DNA from 3 places in the Nocardia sp. NPDC058705 genome. Region 3 is predicted to be linked to each of the others. Evidence: riboswitches for the same ligand, from Rfam matches in the RefSeq annotation. Region 3 holds a riboswitch; each other region holds the start of a gene.
What was found. A riboswitch is a leader RNA that binds a small molecule or an ion and turns the genes downstream of it on or off. The one in region 3 is predicted to bind S-adenosylmethionine.
Positions count from the first base shown of each region.

Region 1: linked by a shared signal. The riboswitch ahead of ACFW6D_RS22030 (rhodanese-like domain-containing protein) and the one ahead of ACFW6D_RS29465 (aminotransferase class V-fold PLP-dependent enzyme) in region 3 are both predicted to bind S-adenosylmethionine.
Region 2: linked by a shared signal. The riboswitch ahead of ACFW6D_RS13975 (AfsA-related hotdog domain-containing protein) and the one ahead of ACFW6D_RS29465 (aminotransferase class V-fold PLP-dependent enzyme) in region 3 are both predicted to bind S-adenosylmethionine.

Region 1 covers NZ_JBHYRN010000020.1:93,878-99,538, reverse strand. Annotated here, with positions in the region: gene ACFW6D_RS22035 (O-succinylhomoserine sulfhydrylase) at 77-1,285, opposite strand; gene ACFW6D_RS22030 (rhodanese-like domain-containing protein) at 1,296-1,712, opposite strand; SAM riboswitch class IV at 1,730-1,848, opposite strand; gene ACFW6D_RS22025 (hypothetical protein) at 1,894-2,352, opposite strand; gene ACFW6D_RS22020 (FAD-dependent oxidoreductase) at 2,543-3,931, shown strand; gene ACFW6D_RS22015 (amidohydrolase family protein) at 3,968-4,822, shown strand; gene ACFW6D_RS22010 (DUF456 domain-containing protein) at 4,865-5,347, opposite strand; gene ACFW6D_RS22005 (CaiB/BaiF CoA transferase family protein) at 5,486-5,661, shown strand, end outside.
Region 2 covers NZ_JBHYRN010000009.1:127,041-132,701, reverse strand. Annotated here, with positions in the region: gene ACFW6D_RS14000 (DUF6585 family protein) at 1-20, opposite strand, end outside; gene ACFW6D_RS13995 (alpha/beta fold hydrolase) at 297-1,079, shown strand; gene ACFW6D_RS13990 (SMP-30/gluconolactonase/LRE family protein) at 1,066-1,998, opposite strand; gene ACFW6D_RS13985 (MarR family winged helix-turn-helix transcriptional regulator) at 2,113-2,562, shown strand; gene ACFW6D_RS13980 (SRPBCC family protein) at 2,613-3,065, opposite strand; SAM riboswitch class IV at 3,210-3,322, shown strand; gene ACFW6D_RS13975 (AfsA-related hotdog domain-containing protein) at 3,336-4,115, shown strand; gene ACFW6D_RS13970 (HAD family hydrolase) at 4,178-4,891, shown strand; gene ACFW6D_RS13965 (hypothetical protein) at 4,885-5,661, shown strand, end outside.
Region 3 covers NZ_JBHYRN010000039.1:1,929-7,589, reverse strand. Annotated here, with positions in the region: gene ACFW6D_RS29480 (S8 family peptidase) at 1-79, opposite strand, end outside; gene ACFW6D_RS29475 (AAA family ATPase) at 103-1,233, opposite strand; gene ACFW6D_RS29470 (DUF6183 family protein) at 1,470-2,588, opposite strand; SAM riboswitch class IV at 2,701-2,815, shown strand; gene ACFW6D_RS29465 (aminotransferase class V-fold PLP-dependent enzyme) at 2,857-4,173, shown strand; gene ACFW6D_RS29460 (hypothetical protein) at 4,224-4,481, opposite strand; gene ACFW6D_RS29455 (Uma2 family endonuclease) at 4,492-5,127, opposite strand; gene ACFW6D_RS29450 (flavin reductase family protein) at 5,168-5,635, opposite strand.

The DNA.
Region 1 (5,661 bases), on a different contig from region 3:
CCGCTGCGGCGGGCCCGGCACTCCTGGGCGACCGCGGTGGCTCCACGCGCAGGTCAGGAGGTTGTTCGCGAGCCGTTCAGCTCAGGGCGTGGTCGAGGTCGCCGAGGAGGTCTTCGAGGTCTTCGAGGCCTACCGAGATGCGAACGACCCCGTCGGACAAGCCGATTGACGCGCGTCCCTCCGGGCCCATGGCTCGGTGGGTGGTGGTGGCGGGGTGGGTGATCATGGTTTTGGCGTCGCCGAGGTTGTTGGAGATGTCGATGATGCGGAGGCGGTTCAGGACCTCGAAGGCTCGTTTTTTGCCGTCGTCGCCGTTGAGGGCGAAGGTGACGACTGTGCCGCCGCCGGACATCTGTTCCTTGGCGAGGGCGTGCTGTGGATGTGATTCCAGGAAGGGGTATTTCACCCAGTCGACCGAATCGTTGATCTCCAGGAACTTGGCCACTTGCAGGGCCGATTCGGTGGAGTGGCGCACCCGCAGCGGCATGGTTTCCAGGCCCTTGAGCAAGGTCCAGGCGTTGAAGGGGCTCAGGGCTGGGCCGGTGTGGCGCATCAGGGTTTTCACGGGGCCGTCGATGTAGTCCTTGGCGCCGAGGATGGCGCCGCCGAGGACGCGGCCCTGGCCGTCGATGTGTTTGGTGCCGGAGTAGACGACCACGTCGGCGCCGAGTTCGAAGCCGCGCTGCAGCAACGGGGTGGCGAAGACGTTGTCCAGCACCACCTTTGCGCCCGCGGCGTGGGCCAGCTCGGTGACCTTGCGGACATCGACGAGGGTCTGCATCGGGTTGGCGGGGGTCTCGAAGAAGACGGCCTGGGTGGGGACCGACAGGGCCTGTTCCCACTGGTCGAGGTCGTCGCCGTCGACGAAGACGGTTTCGATGCCCCAGCGCGGGAGGATCTCGTTGCACACCACGAAGCACGAGCCGAACAGGCTGCGAGCCGCGACGAGACGGTCGCCCGCCTTCAGCAATGCGCCGAGCGCCGTGAACACCGCGGACATGCCGGATGCCGTCGCGAAGGCGGCTTCGGCGCCGTCGAGCAGGCGGATGCGCTCCTCGAACATCGCCACGGTCGGGTTGCCGAAGCGGGAGTAGACGAAGTGCTCGATGTCGCCGGTGAAGGCGGCCTCGGCGGCTTCGGCGCTCTCGTAGACGAAACCCGAGGTCAGATACAGGGCCTCGGACGTCTCGTCGTAGCCGGAACGGCGCAGGCCGCCACGCACACCGAGCGTGCCGGGACCGACACCCTCGGGCAGTGGCTTGTCGAACGAACCACCGGTGATCATGCTTTTCTCCTTATGCCTGACGCCACGGCAGGCCGACGGCGCGCCAGCCGGTGCTGCCGCGCTGACCGAACGCGTCGGGACCACCCTCGAAACCGTCGAGCACGTTGTAGGACGGTGCCACGCCCGCCGCCGTCGCCAGGTTCGCCGCGTGCGCGGAACGCTGGCCGGAGCGACACAGGAACACGACCGGGGCGTCGTCGGGGCGACCCGCGAGGGCCTGCTCGAGCTGCACGCCGAAGTCGGGGTTGCGGGTGCCGGTGCCGTCGACCCATTCGATGAAATGGGCGGGGCGTTCGATGGAGCTGGTGTCGGGGATGCCGATGTGTGCCCACTCGCCTTCGGTGCGCACGTCGACCAGCACGGCGCCGGGGTGCTCGGTGAGCAGCTCCCACGCCTTCTCAGGGGTGATGTCGCCGGCGTAAGTCATGTCGATCCTCCTGCGTGAATCCGCTCTTGCCGTGCCGGAACTCCGGAACACACGGCCAGGTCGTCACCCGGAGCACCCCACCGCGGAGGAGGGTTGCCGACCAGCGAGCCGGGGCTTGACGCTGGCACTCATGACCTTGCGATCTGAGATTGCCTCGGCACCGGTCATCGTGTCAAACGATTCAGAAGGTGCACACCAGCCACGCGCCGTCGGCGCGGGTCAGTTTCCAGTTGGTGGTCGCGGGGTTGCCGTTGACCACGACGGTCGCGTCGATTTTGGCGCGGTCGCCGTTGACGGTGGCGTTCTCGAAACCCTTACCGTCGATCGTGACCGTGGATTTCGGGCCACCGAGCTGTTCGGAAAGGCCGGAGCTCTCCTCGTTGAAGCCTTCGCAGGCCACACCCGTCGGCGGACGCAGGTCGCTGCGCGAGCGGGCGTCGATATAGTTGGTGACGGCGGCCGCGAGCCGGTCGGCCTCTGTGACATTTTTCTCAGCGGGCGAGAGCAGTCCGCCCAGCACGATGCCGATGAGCACGATGATCGCCACCACCGCTGCCGCGACGAACGGGACGATGGAACGCTTGTCGGTCTGATCCACCACTACGGGCTGGTCATCCGAGCCTGTTTGCTCCTCGTTCATGCTGTAATCCTCGCAGACCCGCGCGGGCGGCTACACCGCACGCCGGGTGGCCGCAATGCCGCAGCTAGAATCGCGTTGATTGCGGCTGCTGCCGACGTCGATGGCAGCTGCCAGTAAGTCGGATATTCGACTTAGCCTAAGCTAAGTTGACGCCGTCAAATCAGTTCTCGACCAAAGGGTGCGCGTAGACATGACCGAACAGAGTGCAGCTACTCGCCCGCTTCGCATTGCGATCGTGGGCGCGGGACCGGCCGGTATCTACGCCGCCGACGCCCTGATGAAGTCCGATGCCGAGGTCAGCATCGACCTCTACGAGCGCATGCCCGCGCCCTTCGGCCTGATCCGCTACGGCGTCGCCCCCGACCACCCGCGGATCAAGGGCATCATCACCGCCCTGCACAAGGTCCTCGACAAAGACCAGGTCCGCCTGCTCGGCAACATCGACTACGGCACCGACATCACCCTCGACGACCTGCGCCAGTTCTACGACGCGGTCATCTTCTCCACCGGCGCCAACGCCGACCGCGCCCTGGGTATCCCCGGGATCGAGCTCGATGGTTCCTACGGTGCCGCCGACTTCGTGTCCTGGTACGACGGCCACCCCGACGTCCCCCGTTCCTGGCCCCTCGAGGCTGAGAAGGTCGCGGTCCTCGGTGTCGGCAACGTCGCCCTCGACGTGGCCCGGGTGTTGGCCAAGACCGGTGACGAGCTGCTGGCGACCGAGATCCCGCCGAACGTCTACGAAGGACTCAAGAACAACAAGGCCCTCGAGGTCCACGTCTTCGGACGTCGCGGCCCCGCACAGGCCAAGTTCACGCCTTTGGAGCTGCGCGAGCTGGATCACTCGCCGACGATCGAGGTCATCGTCAACCCTGAAGACATCGACTACGACGAAGGCTCCGAAGCCGCGCGTCGTAACTCCAAGCAGGTCGACATGGTCGCCAACACCTTGGAGCAGTGGGCCATTCGCGATCACGGCGATCGCCCGCACAAGCTGTTCCTGCACTTTTTCGAGTCCCCGGCCGAGGTCCTCGGTGAAGACGGCAAGGTCGTGGGTTTGCGGACCGAGCGCACCCAGCTCGACGGGACCGGCAACGTCAAGGGCACCGGCAACTTCACCGACTGGGACATCCAGGCTGTGTACCGCGCCGTCGGCTACCTCTCGCAGAACGTCACCCAGCTGCCGTTCGACGATCAGGCAGGCACCGTACCCAACGAGGCCGGCCGCGTGATCGCCGACGACACCGCCGAAGGCGACGCCCGCTTCATGCCCGCCACCTACGTGACCGGCTGGATCAAGCGCGGCCCCGTCGGCCTCATCGGCCACACCAAGGGCGACGCCAACGAGACCATCGCCTGCCTGCTCGACGACGCCAAGGCCTTCGCCCCCGCGCCCAAGCCCGAGCTGGACGCCGTCACCGAGTTCCTCGAGGGCAAGGGCATCCCGTTCACCACGTGGGCAGGCTGGTACCGCCTCGACGCCCACGAGCGCGCCCTCGGCGAGCCCGAAGGCCGTGAGCGCGTAAAGGTCGTCGAGCGCGAGGACATGCTCCGCGCGTCCGAACCGAACAAGGCCTGAGCTGCCGCCGCACTCGAGATAGGGCATTCTTTAGCTGTGTTCGATGCCCACGTCCACGTCATCGATCCGCGGTTTCCGCTGATCGAGAACGAAGGCTATCTCCCCGAGCCGTACGTGATCGATGATTATCGAAAGCGTATGGCGCACTTCGATGTTCGCGGCGGTGCTGTCGTCAGTGCGTCTTTCCAAGGTGTGGATCAGACGTATCTGAAGGCAGCACTGTCCGCGCTCGGTCCCGACTGGGTCGGGGTGACCCGGCTCGACCTCGATGCGGGCGACGACGAGATCCTCGAGCTGAACCAGGCCGGTGTGCGGGCGCTGCGGTTCAATCTCAAGCGCGCCGCCGCCGACATCACCGAGATGACCCTGCAGGCCTTGCGCGCGCACGAGTTGGCGGGCTGGCATGTGGAGCTCTACATCGACGGTCAGATGCTGGCCTCGCTGCAACCGGTGATCTCGAAGCTGCCTGCGCTCTCGATCGACCATCTCGGCATGTCCGAGGAGGGTTTGCCGTACCTGCTCGACCTGGTGGATCGGGGTGCGAGGGTGAAGGCGACCGGGTTCGGGCGGGTGGAGATGGATGTGGCCGAGACGTTGCGGCGCATCCACACGGTCAATCCGGGTGCGCTGATGTTCGGCAGCGATCTGCCCGGCACGCGCGCCGGGCGGCCGTTCGAGGACCGTGATGTGGATCTGATCTCGCAGGTGGTCGGTTCGGACATGCACAAGGTGCTCGAGGACAACGCCCGCGAGTTCTACCGGCTGCCCCCGGTCCATCGCCCGGAACCCGTGCCGCTGCCGCGCGCGGAGAATCCGACCATCCCGATCCCGCGCGACGAACTGCCCGGCGCGGACGACCACACGCGTCCGCTACCGGTCATCGACAGATAAGTTCGGCGAGGGGAACAAGCCGGAACCCGCGGCGCCAGATATTCAGCTGATGAACACGCCGGTGAGCCAGACACCGGAGGCGATCAGCGCGCCGAACAGCTCGACCAGCATCGACAGGCCAACGCCTTTGAGTGCGTGCATCGTCGCAGGCCAGGCCAGGTCGTTGGTCTTCAGGCGGTACAGCTCGGCCAGGTACACGCCGAGCACGAAACCGATGAACAACCCGACGATCGGGATCACGAAGAACCCGACGATGCCCAGCAGCGCGCCGACCAGCAGCGCACGGTTCGACACCCCCGCTTCGCGCATCCGCTTGCCGGGCCAGGTGTATTTCACGACGCCGGAGAGCACCAGCGCGACCGTCGCGATCGCCAGCACCGTCCAGGCCGTCGCGCCGCCGGTCATGAACGCCCACACCGCGATCGCCGCGAAGATGAGGATCACCCCCGGCAGAATCGGAACGATCACGCCGACGAGGCCGACCAGAATGACGAGGCCGACAACGACCTCACCCCACACGCTCACTACCGGGTCCTCCCGTTGCCACGCCGAGTCGCGCTCACCGAATTCTCGCCCATGCTCTACCCGAGCCGCCACTCCGGCGCTATTGTCGGAATGTCAATAACCGTACATTTTTCTTTGATGACGAACAGAGGTCACCGCGTGAGCACGGAGTCCACCGCCAAGCAGGGGCCCCTCGCGGGCATCAAGGTCATCGAGTTGGCGGGCATCGGCCCAGGTCCGCACGCCGCGCTGCTGCTGGCCGACCTCGGCGCCGACGTGGTGCGCGTGCAACGGCACCGGCAGCTGCCCGGCTTCATCGAGCGCCCGCAGTGGCG
Region 2 (5,661 bases), on a different contig from region 3:
ATCAACTGCGTCAACGGCACTGTGTGCCGACTTTCGGCTACGTCCTCCGGCCTGTTCGGAGTGATCACTCGTCCCTCCATGAGGCGTATTCATCCGCGGCGAAGCGTATGCGAACCGGCGCGATATTGCCACCGGTACGGTTCGGAAATCCTGGCCGCGACCGGGGGTAATGGTCTCGAGTGGCCGTGTGGGCGATGCGGAACCCGCTTCCACGCGTGCCGTCGGCCGTGATAGTCATGTCTACCTGCGAAAATCGCGCGCGGTCGGTTCGGCGACCCTGCTCTAGTGTGGTTGACGTGTTGTTTCTGGACGAAGGCGAGCCCACCGCACCCGCGATCGTGTGCATCCACGGCATCCCGGGTTCGGTCGACTGGTTCGCGGGGGTCGCCGAGCGAATGACACCCGAATTCCGGGTGATCCGGGTCGACATGCAGGAGTTGGGCGCCGACGGCGACTTCAGCGCCGCGGCCCGCACCGCCCCGCTCACCGCACTCATCGACGACCTGGACCTCACCGATGTGACGGTGGTCGGGCACTCCTTCGGCGCCGAGATCGCCCTGGAACTCGCCGCCGCCACTTCGAGCCGGGTGGCCCGCGTCGTGGTCGTCGGCCAGGCCCCGGACTATCAGGCCGCGAGCATCCCGGCGGCTGCGAGGTGGGTTGTCCGCCCGTGGGCGGTTCGCCTGGCCCAACGCTGGACGCCCGGCCCGCTGATCCGCCTCAGCAGCCGCCCCGGATTCGCACCCCGCTTCCGCTATGACTCGGCACCTGGCCTGGCAGACGCCCTGGTCCGAGACTTCCGTGCCACCCTGCCCGCCGGCCTCGCCTACGCGGTCGGCGCCCGGGCCGACGACTTCGCCGCGGCACCCCTCGACACCCGCGCCCAAGCCCTCTTCCAACCCGTCCTCGCCGTCCACGGCCGCCACGACCACCTCTACGACAGCACCGAAACCCTCGCCCGCTTCGCCGCCGCCGGCGCGCAAACCCATCTCGTCGAACACGCGGGCCATTCACCGCAGGTGGAGCAACCAGACGAATTCGTCTCCGTCCTCAGTGAATTCATCGCTAGAACCCGCTGACCGCCGAGACCACGAAGGTTCCCGGCGTGCCCTGACCCAGCGGCCCGCCCTTGTCGAATTGCGACGACACGACAAGTGCTCGATCGCCGGAATGCACCATCGTCGTAGGAATATTCAGTGCGGGATCGTGGAATTCGCCTGCGCGGGTTGCGGTTGCGCCGTTGTCGGTGAGTGTCCAGCGGCTGATGGTGTTGTCCTTGTTGTGGACTATCCACAGCGTGTTGTCGCGCAACTCCAACCCGTCGCCGTTCTTCGCATCACCGCCGCTCAGTGCCATTTTGCGGATGGGCTCCGCGCCACCGGTGAGGTCGATGCGATACAGCTCGGCTGCTGACATCGCGACGACGATCAGATATCGACCGTCCCGATCGGCCGCAATGCCATTGAGCGCGAACGCCTGTGGATCGCGGGCCGTCGAGGTCAGGTCGTAGGCGACGGTCAATTCGCTGCTGCCGATTACGGCTTTGTAGACGACATTGCGAACACTGTCGGTCAAGTACGCGGTCCCGTCGCCGCCGAAGTCCAGATCGTTGACGAAACGTGGTGCAGCACCCGGCACTTCGAACCGAGCGAGCAGCGCACGCGAATCGGTGTCGTAAACACTCACTCCCACACCGGAATCGATCACCCACAGCCGACCACTCGAATCGACCTTAATCCCGTTCGCCGTCTTCCTGCCATCGGCACCCGCGGGCAGGAAGACCTCGGCGCGTGCGGCGTCGGCGCTCGCGCGATACACCGAACCATCGGCGAACGACCCGACGTAAGTGTCCCCGTTGCGCGGATCCAGGCCGATTCCCTCGGGATAGACGGCGTTGCCGGGTAGCTCGTAGGCAGTGCTCAGCCTGGGTGCGGCGGACGAGGTCCCGCATGCGGCGATGGCCAGGCAGGCGGCGGCAACGGCGACGGTTCGCAACATGGTGAAGCCTCTCGGTTATGTAACGAAGAACATCAATCGATCGGCACTAACCTAGATTAGAGTCGTTATGATCGTCAATGGGGTTATGGAGTGATGGGCGGATACCATGCACGCATGACGTCCATGCCCGCCGCCGAGAGGCTCGGCTCGTACATCAAGCGGGCCGAGCAAGCCCTGATCGCGACGAAGACGGCCGCGCTGAAACCGGCAGGCCTGACCGTCCCGCAGTACAGCGCGCTGATGTACCTCGCGGAGAACCCCGGCATCTCGGCGGCGGCCTTGGCCAGGCTGGCGGGCGTCACCCCGCCGACGATGAACACCGTCCTCACCAACCTGCAGGACCGCGGCTTGGTCGACCGCACCCCCCACGAGTGGCACAAGAACGTGCTGGAAACCCGCCTCACCGAGGAGGGGCGCGCGGTGATGAACGACGCCGATACGCGCGCGGTCGCGGTGGAGCGCACCCTGGCCGAGCAGTTCACCGCGGCCGAGCTGGCGGCGGTGCGGGAGCTGCTCACCCGCAGCACGCAGGCGCTCGACGAGATCCGCGACAACCTGGCGTGACGAAAAAAGCCCGCCGGATGATCTCCGACGGGCTTTCAGAAATATCCAGGTCAGCGCTCGGCGGCGACCTTCACCTTGCTCAGTGTCTGCTCCATGCCCGAAACCAGATCGGCTTCGAACTTCTCCTCGCCGCCCATGGCGACCTTGATCGTCTTCTGCAGCCAGCCGGGCAGACCCTTGGCGTCGACCGTGCGGGTCTCGACGAGGTGGGTGCCGGTGGCAGTGGGGGAGAGTTCGTAGGTCCAGGTCGTGCGGTTCTCGTTCATCCGGAAAGCGAACGCCTTGTTCGGCTCGAAGCGCGCGATCCGCGAGGTGGTCGGGTAGATCTTCCAGCCGACCTTGTTGAGGTTGACGGTGAACGCGCCCTCGCGCACGCCACCGACCGCGACCATCTTCACCGTCGTCGGGCTGAACTCGGACATGCGGCTCAGGTCGGACAGTACCGACCAGACCTTCTCCGGCGATGCGGCGATGTCGATGCTGGCTTCGAGAGTGTTCGGCAACGTTGCCTCCGGGATATACGTGACGGACTGTCACGCTCAGCATAGGCACCGGCGTTGTGCCCTACCTCCGCCCGTGGGCGGATTTTTCGCATGCTGGTCGGAACGGTTTTCAAAAATATTGCGGCCGTTTACCTTTCGGAGCACGGTCACGAGTTCCAGCATCGAGCCCCGGCTTGCTGGGCGGCAACCCTCCAGTGGCGGCGGGGTGCTCCGGGTGACGACCGGATGGTGGGGCTCACCTGCCGTAAGCGTCTTTCTGGAGGTTTATCCATGTCTGTAGTCCAACTCGACGCCACTCGCGCCCCGGAAACGGTGGCGACCACGTTCGTCGTGGTGGCCGACCGTTTCCTCGGGATCACGGCGGACGAGCGGGTGCACACCGTGTCGGGGCTGGTGGCGCTGCTGCGCAGCGGTCGGTTCGTCGATCAGGAATTGGCCGTTCACCTGGGCCAGGGCGTCACCCGCCACGATCTCGACTACCTGGAGCACGTGGCAGCCGTGCACGCACCGCAGGCGCGAGTCCGGGTGGTCGGCGAAATCGCCGAGCCCGCGCGCAGGCACCATGTGCACAAATACCAGCACTCCAATGTGCTGCTGGCGGGGCTGCGGCGCATCGAGGAGAACGCCTTCGAAGCGGATCTGCGTCTGGACAGCGACAACGAACTGCTGCTCGACCACCAGACCGGTGAGCACGTGCAGGGCATCGTGGTGATCGAGGCGGTGCGACAGCTGTTCCTTGCCGCGTTCGAACTCGAGTACGGGGTGCGCAGGCCGCAGGAGCATTTCTACATCGTGTGGAACAACGTCGACCTGCGGTTCACCTCGTTCCTGTTCCCGCTGCCCGCCACGCTGCACGCCCAGCTCACGCCGGTCTCGATCGATGATCCGGGCAAACTGCAGTTCGTCATCGAAACCGACGTACGCCAGTTCGGCAAGTCCGTGGCCGGCTCGCGGATCGAGTTCACCGCACTGCCCAACGACCGAATCGCCCAGATCGAACGGGCGAAGGCGGCCAAGGCGGTCACCGCGTATCTGGGGGTGCCGGCGTGAGCGATCACCGTCCCGAGACAGAGGCGGAGCGGGGGCGCCCGAGCACGCCGAATGGAAACAACGTGAGTGTGGCGTTTTTCGACGTGGACGAAACCTTGATCACGGTGAAGTCGATGTTCACGTTCCTGCGGTTCTGGCTCGCCGAGAACGGTGACGACGGGAGCGAATATGCCCGTGTCGCAGACGATCTCAAGGCGCGAGCCGAAGCCGGTGCGCCGCGTGAGGAGATCAACCGGGAGTACTACCGGACCTATCGCGGGGTCGAGTACGCCGCGCTGGTGGCGGCCGGTCAGCGCTGGTTCGACGAGTTCGCGGCCGAGGGTGCGGCGTTCTATGCCGAGGCGGTGCGGGCCTTGCGCGCGCACCGGGAGTCCGGGGCCCGCACGGTGCTGCTGTCGGGTTCGTTCGCACCGGCGATCGCGCCCGTGGCAGCCGCGGTCGGCGCCGACCACATCATCGCCACCGAACCGCTGGTCGACGCTGATGGCGTGCTCACCGGGGAGGTGCTCGAGCCGATGATCGGCGCGGCCAAGGGAGAGGCGGTGGTGGAGTACCTGCGCGAGCACGGCATCAGCGCCGACGACACCTGGGGTTACGGCGATCACGGCACCGACCTGCCGTTCCTCTGGCTGGTGGCCCACCCGGCCTACCGAGGCGCCGACCCGAAACTGGTGGCGGCCGCGCGCAGCGGCACCTGGCGGCACCTGAGCGACCGCCTCGGCGACGCGAACGGCAACGAATTCTCCGACGAGCGAAAGGTGGCTTCCGTATGGTGAAGCGTCTGTACGACCTGACCCCCACCACCCAGGGGCCGCTCTACCCGCCCAGCGAAATCGTGGATGCGGCAGGTGATTTCATCGTCGTAGGTTTCCTGAACGAGGCCGGTCCTGACGGCTCGGTGGTCCGGCGCTGGGGCCGAGCCGTGGTCGCGGCCGACACCCCACTACCCGCCTTCGGCGAAAACCTGCCCTACAAGGTGATTCGCGAACTGCCGGAAGAACTCTCGGCGCGCGATGCGGATCTGGTTCTGCACACATTGCCTTTGCCGTTGCCTGCCAACAACTATCCCATCGTCTTCGCCCCCGACCAGCTACCGGCGGCCGCCACGATCACCCGCCCCAGCTACCCCTTCCACGAAGTCCCCATCCCCGACCTGCGCCCCGAAGACGGCCGCAAACTCACCGCCCCCGTCACCCTCGGCGACTGGCTGAAAGCCCGCGGCACAGTGGAAGTCTCGATCACCGACGACGAACGCAACGCCCACTTCACCTTCGAACTCACCGGCCTGATCCCCGACTCCCTCTACACAGTGATGTCCTTACGCTCCCACGACCTCAACCCCGAAAACCCCACCCGCCCAGGCCCCCTCGGCATCCCCAATGTCTTCACCACCACCCCCGAAGGCACCGCCACCTACCGCGCCACCCTCCCCAACCCCTTCCCCGATCCCGAAACCCCCGGCGCCAACCGCGTCATCAGCGTCGTAGTCCTCTGGCACAGCTACCAGCAGAACTACGGCGGCGCCATCGCCCACTTCGGCCTCGGC
Region 3 (5,661 bases):
GCGAACCGCCGGATCTGCTGGGGGAGATGGGCGCGGTGAGCCGCTCACCGAACCCGATCAGAAATCGCGGTCCCGCCACCCGAAATCCCCCCAGCTGCCACGTTATTCCCGTCGATGGGTGAAGCCACGGATGGTGTCACGCGAGACCCCCGTGAGCGCACTGATCTGCCGCTGAGACAAGCCTGACACGCCCGTCAGCGTCTGGGCGAGCCGTAACCGATCCGTTTTGGGAAGTTCAGCTACTAGTCGTGCGGAATGCTCGGCCATCAAGCCGGGCAGTAGCTGGTCCTCCAGCACGCAACGTCTGCGCAACCGCAGCATCGTTCGCTCGATATCGTTGAACGACAACCCCTTCGACGCGAGCGCGACCGCATCCACCGCACCGTCGGGCAGTGGCTGTCCGGCGAACCGGCGGATCGCCTCGCAGCGTTGCTCGGCCTCGGGCAGCGCGAATTCCACACTCACATCGAAACGCCGCCACACGGCCGGGTCGAGCAGGTCGGCATGGTTGGTCGCGCCGATGACGAGGCCCGCACCGGTCGGCCAGTCGTCGATCTGCTGCAGCAGCACGGTGACCAGGCGCTTCAGCTCGCCCACATCACGATCGTCATCGCGCCGTTTGGCGATGGCGTCGAGTTCGTCGAGCAGCAGCACGCACGGCCGCTGCTTGGCGTAGTCGATGGCGTGGCGCAGGTTGGTGCCGGTTTTGCCGAGCAGGCTGCTCATGATGGTCGCCAGGTCGAGGACCACCAGCGGCAGCTCCAGCTGATGGGCCAGCCACGCCGCGGCCATCGTCTTGCCGACGCCGGGCGGGCCGACGAACAGCAGGCTGCGCGCCGGGGTGAGGTCGGCGGCGGCCAGCCGGTCGGCTTGCTTGCGCTCATCGACGATCTGGGTGAGCACGTCGTAGGTCTCGGCGGCCAGGATCGGCACTTCGACAGTGGCGCCGGGTGCGATCACCCGAACCAACGGCAGCCGACTGTCGCCGTCTACCGGAATCGGCGTATCCACCTCAGCGCGAAGGGGATTGGCGCGAGTGGGGTTCTGGCGCAGCAGCGCGATCAACGCATCGGCCAACTCGGGACTTGCATGCCGGTGTCGCCGCGCGGCCCGCCGCACGAACATCGCGACATCCTGCTCACGCCCCGCCAACGCCAACCTCGCCAGGTGGACGAATTCATCGGGCAGATCAGCGCTCACGTCCGCCGAAGTGGAGCTCAAGGCGTATGACATGGTCTTCTTCCGATCTGATACGTGGACTGTTTTCGCTTCACTCGATCGTACGGCGTCCATCGCGGGCAAAGTTCACCCCTTGTGTACCGGTTTGACATCGGACCCCACCCGCAGCGCCACATTGATCTGCCGAGCCCTCAGCGCAGCAATTCCCTTCGTCGGATGCTAGTTCCGCCGGCCCCCCTCATGGGCGATTCCCGCCGCGTCGGGCGTGCCTCACCGCGCGAACGCGCCGGTCAGTCGGTGTCGGTGGCAGCGAGGATCGACAGGGCGGGTTCGGGGGTCAGTGCGACGATGCCGATATCCCAGGCGACGCGCTCGAACCATGCGGTATCGGCCTCGAAGGTGAACCAGTGGCAGTCCCGCGCGAGGCGGGTGACATGGTCGATGGTGTCGAATTCTGTTGCACCACACAGTGCCCCGAGCGAACGCCAGGCGCGCAGACGGCCGTAGGCCGCGCCTTCGCCGTGGTTGTAGGCGCCGCCGTTGGCCGCCGCGGCGAACAGCATCGACCAGACCTGCCCGGGTGTGGACGGGGTGACCACGAGGTCGGTCGCCGACGGGTGCCGGGCGTGTAGGCACTCCAGCGACAAGGTGTCCATGAGGGCCGCCGTCGTCGCCGGGTCGGGGACGCTGCCGAGTGCGAAGGTCCGAGATTCGATGCGCCCGTTGGATTCTCGCTTCCAGTTCGCGACAGCCTGCGCGAGTCGGTCCGCGACCGCGGGGTGGGTAGTTTCCTTGGCGCGGGGGAGGGCGAGTCGAGTGCGTCTGCTCAGCGCGGGGGAGGTGTCGGCACTGAACGGCAGGCCGACGCTCGAACCGTGCTGGCTGAATTGGCGCAGCGCGAGCCCGTGCTCGAAGGGTGTGCGTTCGAACGGCAGCACGCGCAGCGGATGACCTGACCAGTGCGCCGAATTCGCCCACCGCACGAGCCCGTCGTGGTCGGCCACCGTGACGCCGCGCAGGATCAACTCCTGCAGCAAACAGGCACGCAGCTCGTCCGCGATCGGCCCGATCAGACCGGCTTGACCGAACGCGGCGACGGCCTCGTCCGCTTCCAGCGATCCGGCCAGCTTCGCCGCTATCCGGCCCGCCCGGCTCTTCTCCGGCTTCGTCGCCGCGAGCACCCGGAGCGCGGCCCCGGCCCTCTCCGGTGCGGAGGCGTGGAGCAATGTGCCGACGCAATCCTCGACAATCCAATTACCGGCACCGTAGGCCGTGGCCGCCGCTCGGCCGAGCGACACGGCGAACTCGAGATCGCCTGCGCCAACACTACTTTCGATCCGCTCCCGGATGTCGCGATAATCGTCGCGCTGCGGGAACTCGCGAATGATCTGTTCGATCTCGACGTGCACGAGCCCAGCGTACGCATCTGCCGTGCCGAGGCAATCGAAGTTCGGCGCGGTAGGAGGCCACTTCCGCCGGGGTAGTTGACAGGCCGCGAGGTCATCTGTCACTCTCGTTGCAGGTCACGAGTACCAGCGTTCAGCCCCGGCTTGCTGGTCGGCAACCCTCCTCCGCGGTGGGGTGCTCCGGGTGACGACCAGGCTGACGTCCGAATTGGGCGCGGCAAGCGCGGGCCAACTCTTGTGGAGCGGGTCCCTGAGCCGACGGGATTTCGTCATGACTGCTGTAATCGACCCCACCTGTGCCATCGCCGCCGTTTCCGGTGCCGACCTGCAGGTTCCGCTCGTTCAGGGCGGCACCAGCTCCTACGCCAACTTCGACTACGCCGCGAGTGCGCCCGCGTTGAAGCAGGTCACCGACCGGATTTCGCAGTTGCTGCCGTTCTACGCCAGCGTGCACCGGGGTGCGGGGTATGCCTCGCGGATCTCGACCGAGTGCTACGAGGCCTCGCGTGGGTCGGTTGCCCGGTTCCTCGATGCCGACGACGACCAGGTGGTGGTGTTCACGCGCAACACCACCGATTCGCTGAACCTGCTGGCCGGGTGCGTGCCAGGGGAGACGGTGGTGCTCGATATCGAACATCACGCCAACTTCCTGCCGTGGACCGAGCACGGTCGCCGGGTGGTGCGGGCCGGTGCGACTGTCGAGGAGACGATTCAGCGGGTCGTCGCCGAGTTGTGCAGCAAGCCGGCCGCGCTGCTCGCGGTGACCGGGGCATCCAACGTCACCGGTGAGGTGCTGCCGCTGGAACGGCTCGCGACCATCGCCCACCTGTGTGGTGCGCGGATTCTCGTCGACGCCGCGCAGCTGGCTCCGCATCGACGGATCTCCTTGCGCGAGACCGGGATCGACTACCTCGCGTTCTCCGGGCACAAGCTGTACGCGCCGTTCGGCTCGGGTGTGCTCGTCGGGCGGCGTGACTGGCTGGACCAGGGTGAGCCCTACCTTGCCGGTGGTGGCGCCGTGCGCAATGTCGGTGTGTCGGAAGTGGAATGGGCTTGCGCGCCGCAGCGGCACGAGGGCGGTTCGCCGAATGTGTTGGGCGCGGCCGCGATTGCCGCAGCCTGTGACGCACTCGCCGCCATCGATCCCGCCGAACTCGTTGCGCACGAACGCTTCCTGGCCGATCGTCTCCGCGACGGCCTGTCCGCGATCCCCGGCGTCGACCTGGTCACCATCTGGTCCGACAGCCCCGACTGTGTCGGCATCGTCGCCTTCACTATCGCCGACTACGCCCCCGGCCAGGTAGCCGCCTACCTCTCCGCCGAACACGCCATCGGCGTCCGCGACGGCCGTTTCTGCGCCCACCCCCTCCTCGCGAGCCTCGGCCTCGACGCCGCCCTGCGTGCCAGCATCGGCCTCGGCACCACCGCCGCCGACGTAGACCGCCTGATCGAAGCCGTCGCCACCCTGGTCGCCAACGGTCCCACCTGGGCCTACGCCGCCACCGACGGCCACTGGAACCCCACCCCCGAAACCCGACCCCTCACCGCCGCCTCCCCCGAAGGCGCGGCCCCCTGCTTGATCGGCTGACCGCCGTCTCGTTCCGCTGTCAACCGCCTGTGCTGTGGAAGTTGGCGGGACTATCCGGCCGCCTCGACCGCGTAGACGACATCGCCTACGCGGATGTGCTGGGAGATCGTGTCCGAGAAGGTGAGCGCGACCTTGGCTCCCGGGCAGAGTAGCTCGATCGCTTGCAGGACCCCGCTCGCGAGGACCTCATCTGCACGTCGGAGTTCGACGGCCGCCCCGACAGTGAAGTTGTCGGTCGTGTCGCCGACTACCGACGGATTCGCTTTGAAGCTGACGGGGTAGACACCTGTCACACGGAACTCGCTCATGGAGACGGTCTCAGGCGAGGTCGGCGTCGAGGACATCCCAGGTGATGGTGACATCGAGTGGGTCCGAGACGGCGATCGCGATGGGGTTGTGGGAGCGGAAGCGGGTGTCGGCGGAGATGTAGACGCCTGCGGTATTGAGGCGGAGGATTTCGATGGACTTCACGCGGCCGTCGTTGTTCTCCATGCGGACGATCCAGTACTGCTCGATGCCGAGTCGCGCGTATTCCGCTCGCTTGTCCACACAATCGGCGGTGACAGTCGCTGGTGAGACCACCTCGACGACCAGGAGGGCGTCGCCCGCGGTCGGCTTGGTCTTCCACTTGTCGCGGGGGTCTTCGACGCAGCGATACACGATGGCGTCGGGGCGGCGGAAGTTGAACGGGACCTCGGAGACCAGCATGTCGAGTTCGCCGCTGGCCTTCAGACACGGTTGACCGGAATCGCGCTTCCGGATCGCTTCTCGCAGAGACTGTTTGATCGCGTCGGCGATGGCGATGTGATTCGGCGATGGTGAGTCGCAGTGCACGACCAAGCCGTCTTTGACCTCGATCACCCGAGAGAGGTCTTCCGGCATCGCAAGATAGGTGTCCAGGTCGATTCCCGGGACACCGCCGCGCAACCACGACCAGTCGTATGCCTCGCTCACTGGATCAACACTAGCCTTCGAGCGCGGTTTGCCTGTTCGATCAGGTATCGAGGGCTGTCGGGCGGTGGTATTTGCCGTTGTAGTACAGCAGGGGGGCTGCTGAGGGGGAGTCTTCGGTTTGGTCGTGGACTCGGGTTACCAGGCCTACGGCCAGGGTGTGGTCGCCGAGGTCGATGAGTTTGTGGATGGTGGTGCGCAGCCAGATGGGGGTGCCGTGCAGGACCGGTTCGCCGGTGTCGAGGGTGGTCCACAGGGAGCGGTCGGTGAAGCGGTCGGCGGCGGTGCGGGAGAAGCGGTCGGCGATGTGGCGTTGGTGTTCGCCGAGGAAGTGGATGACCGCCGAATCGGCGGCGCGCAATGCGTCGATGCTCGATGAGGTGTGGGCGATGTTGAACGACACCAGCGGCGGTTCGAGGGAGAGGGAGGCGAAGGAGGTGGCGGTGAAACCCACCGGCCCGGTCTCCGCGCCGAGGGTCACCACGGTGACGCCGGCCGGGTAGTGCCGCATGGAGGCCCGATACTGCTCAGCGGTGA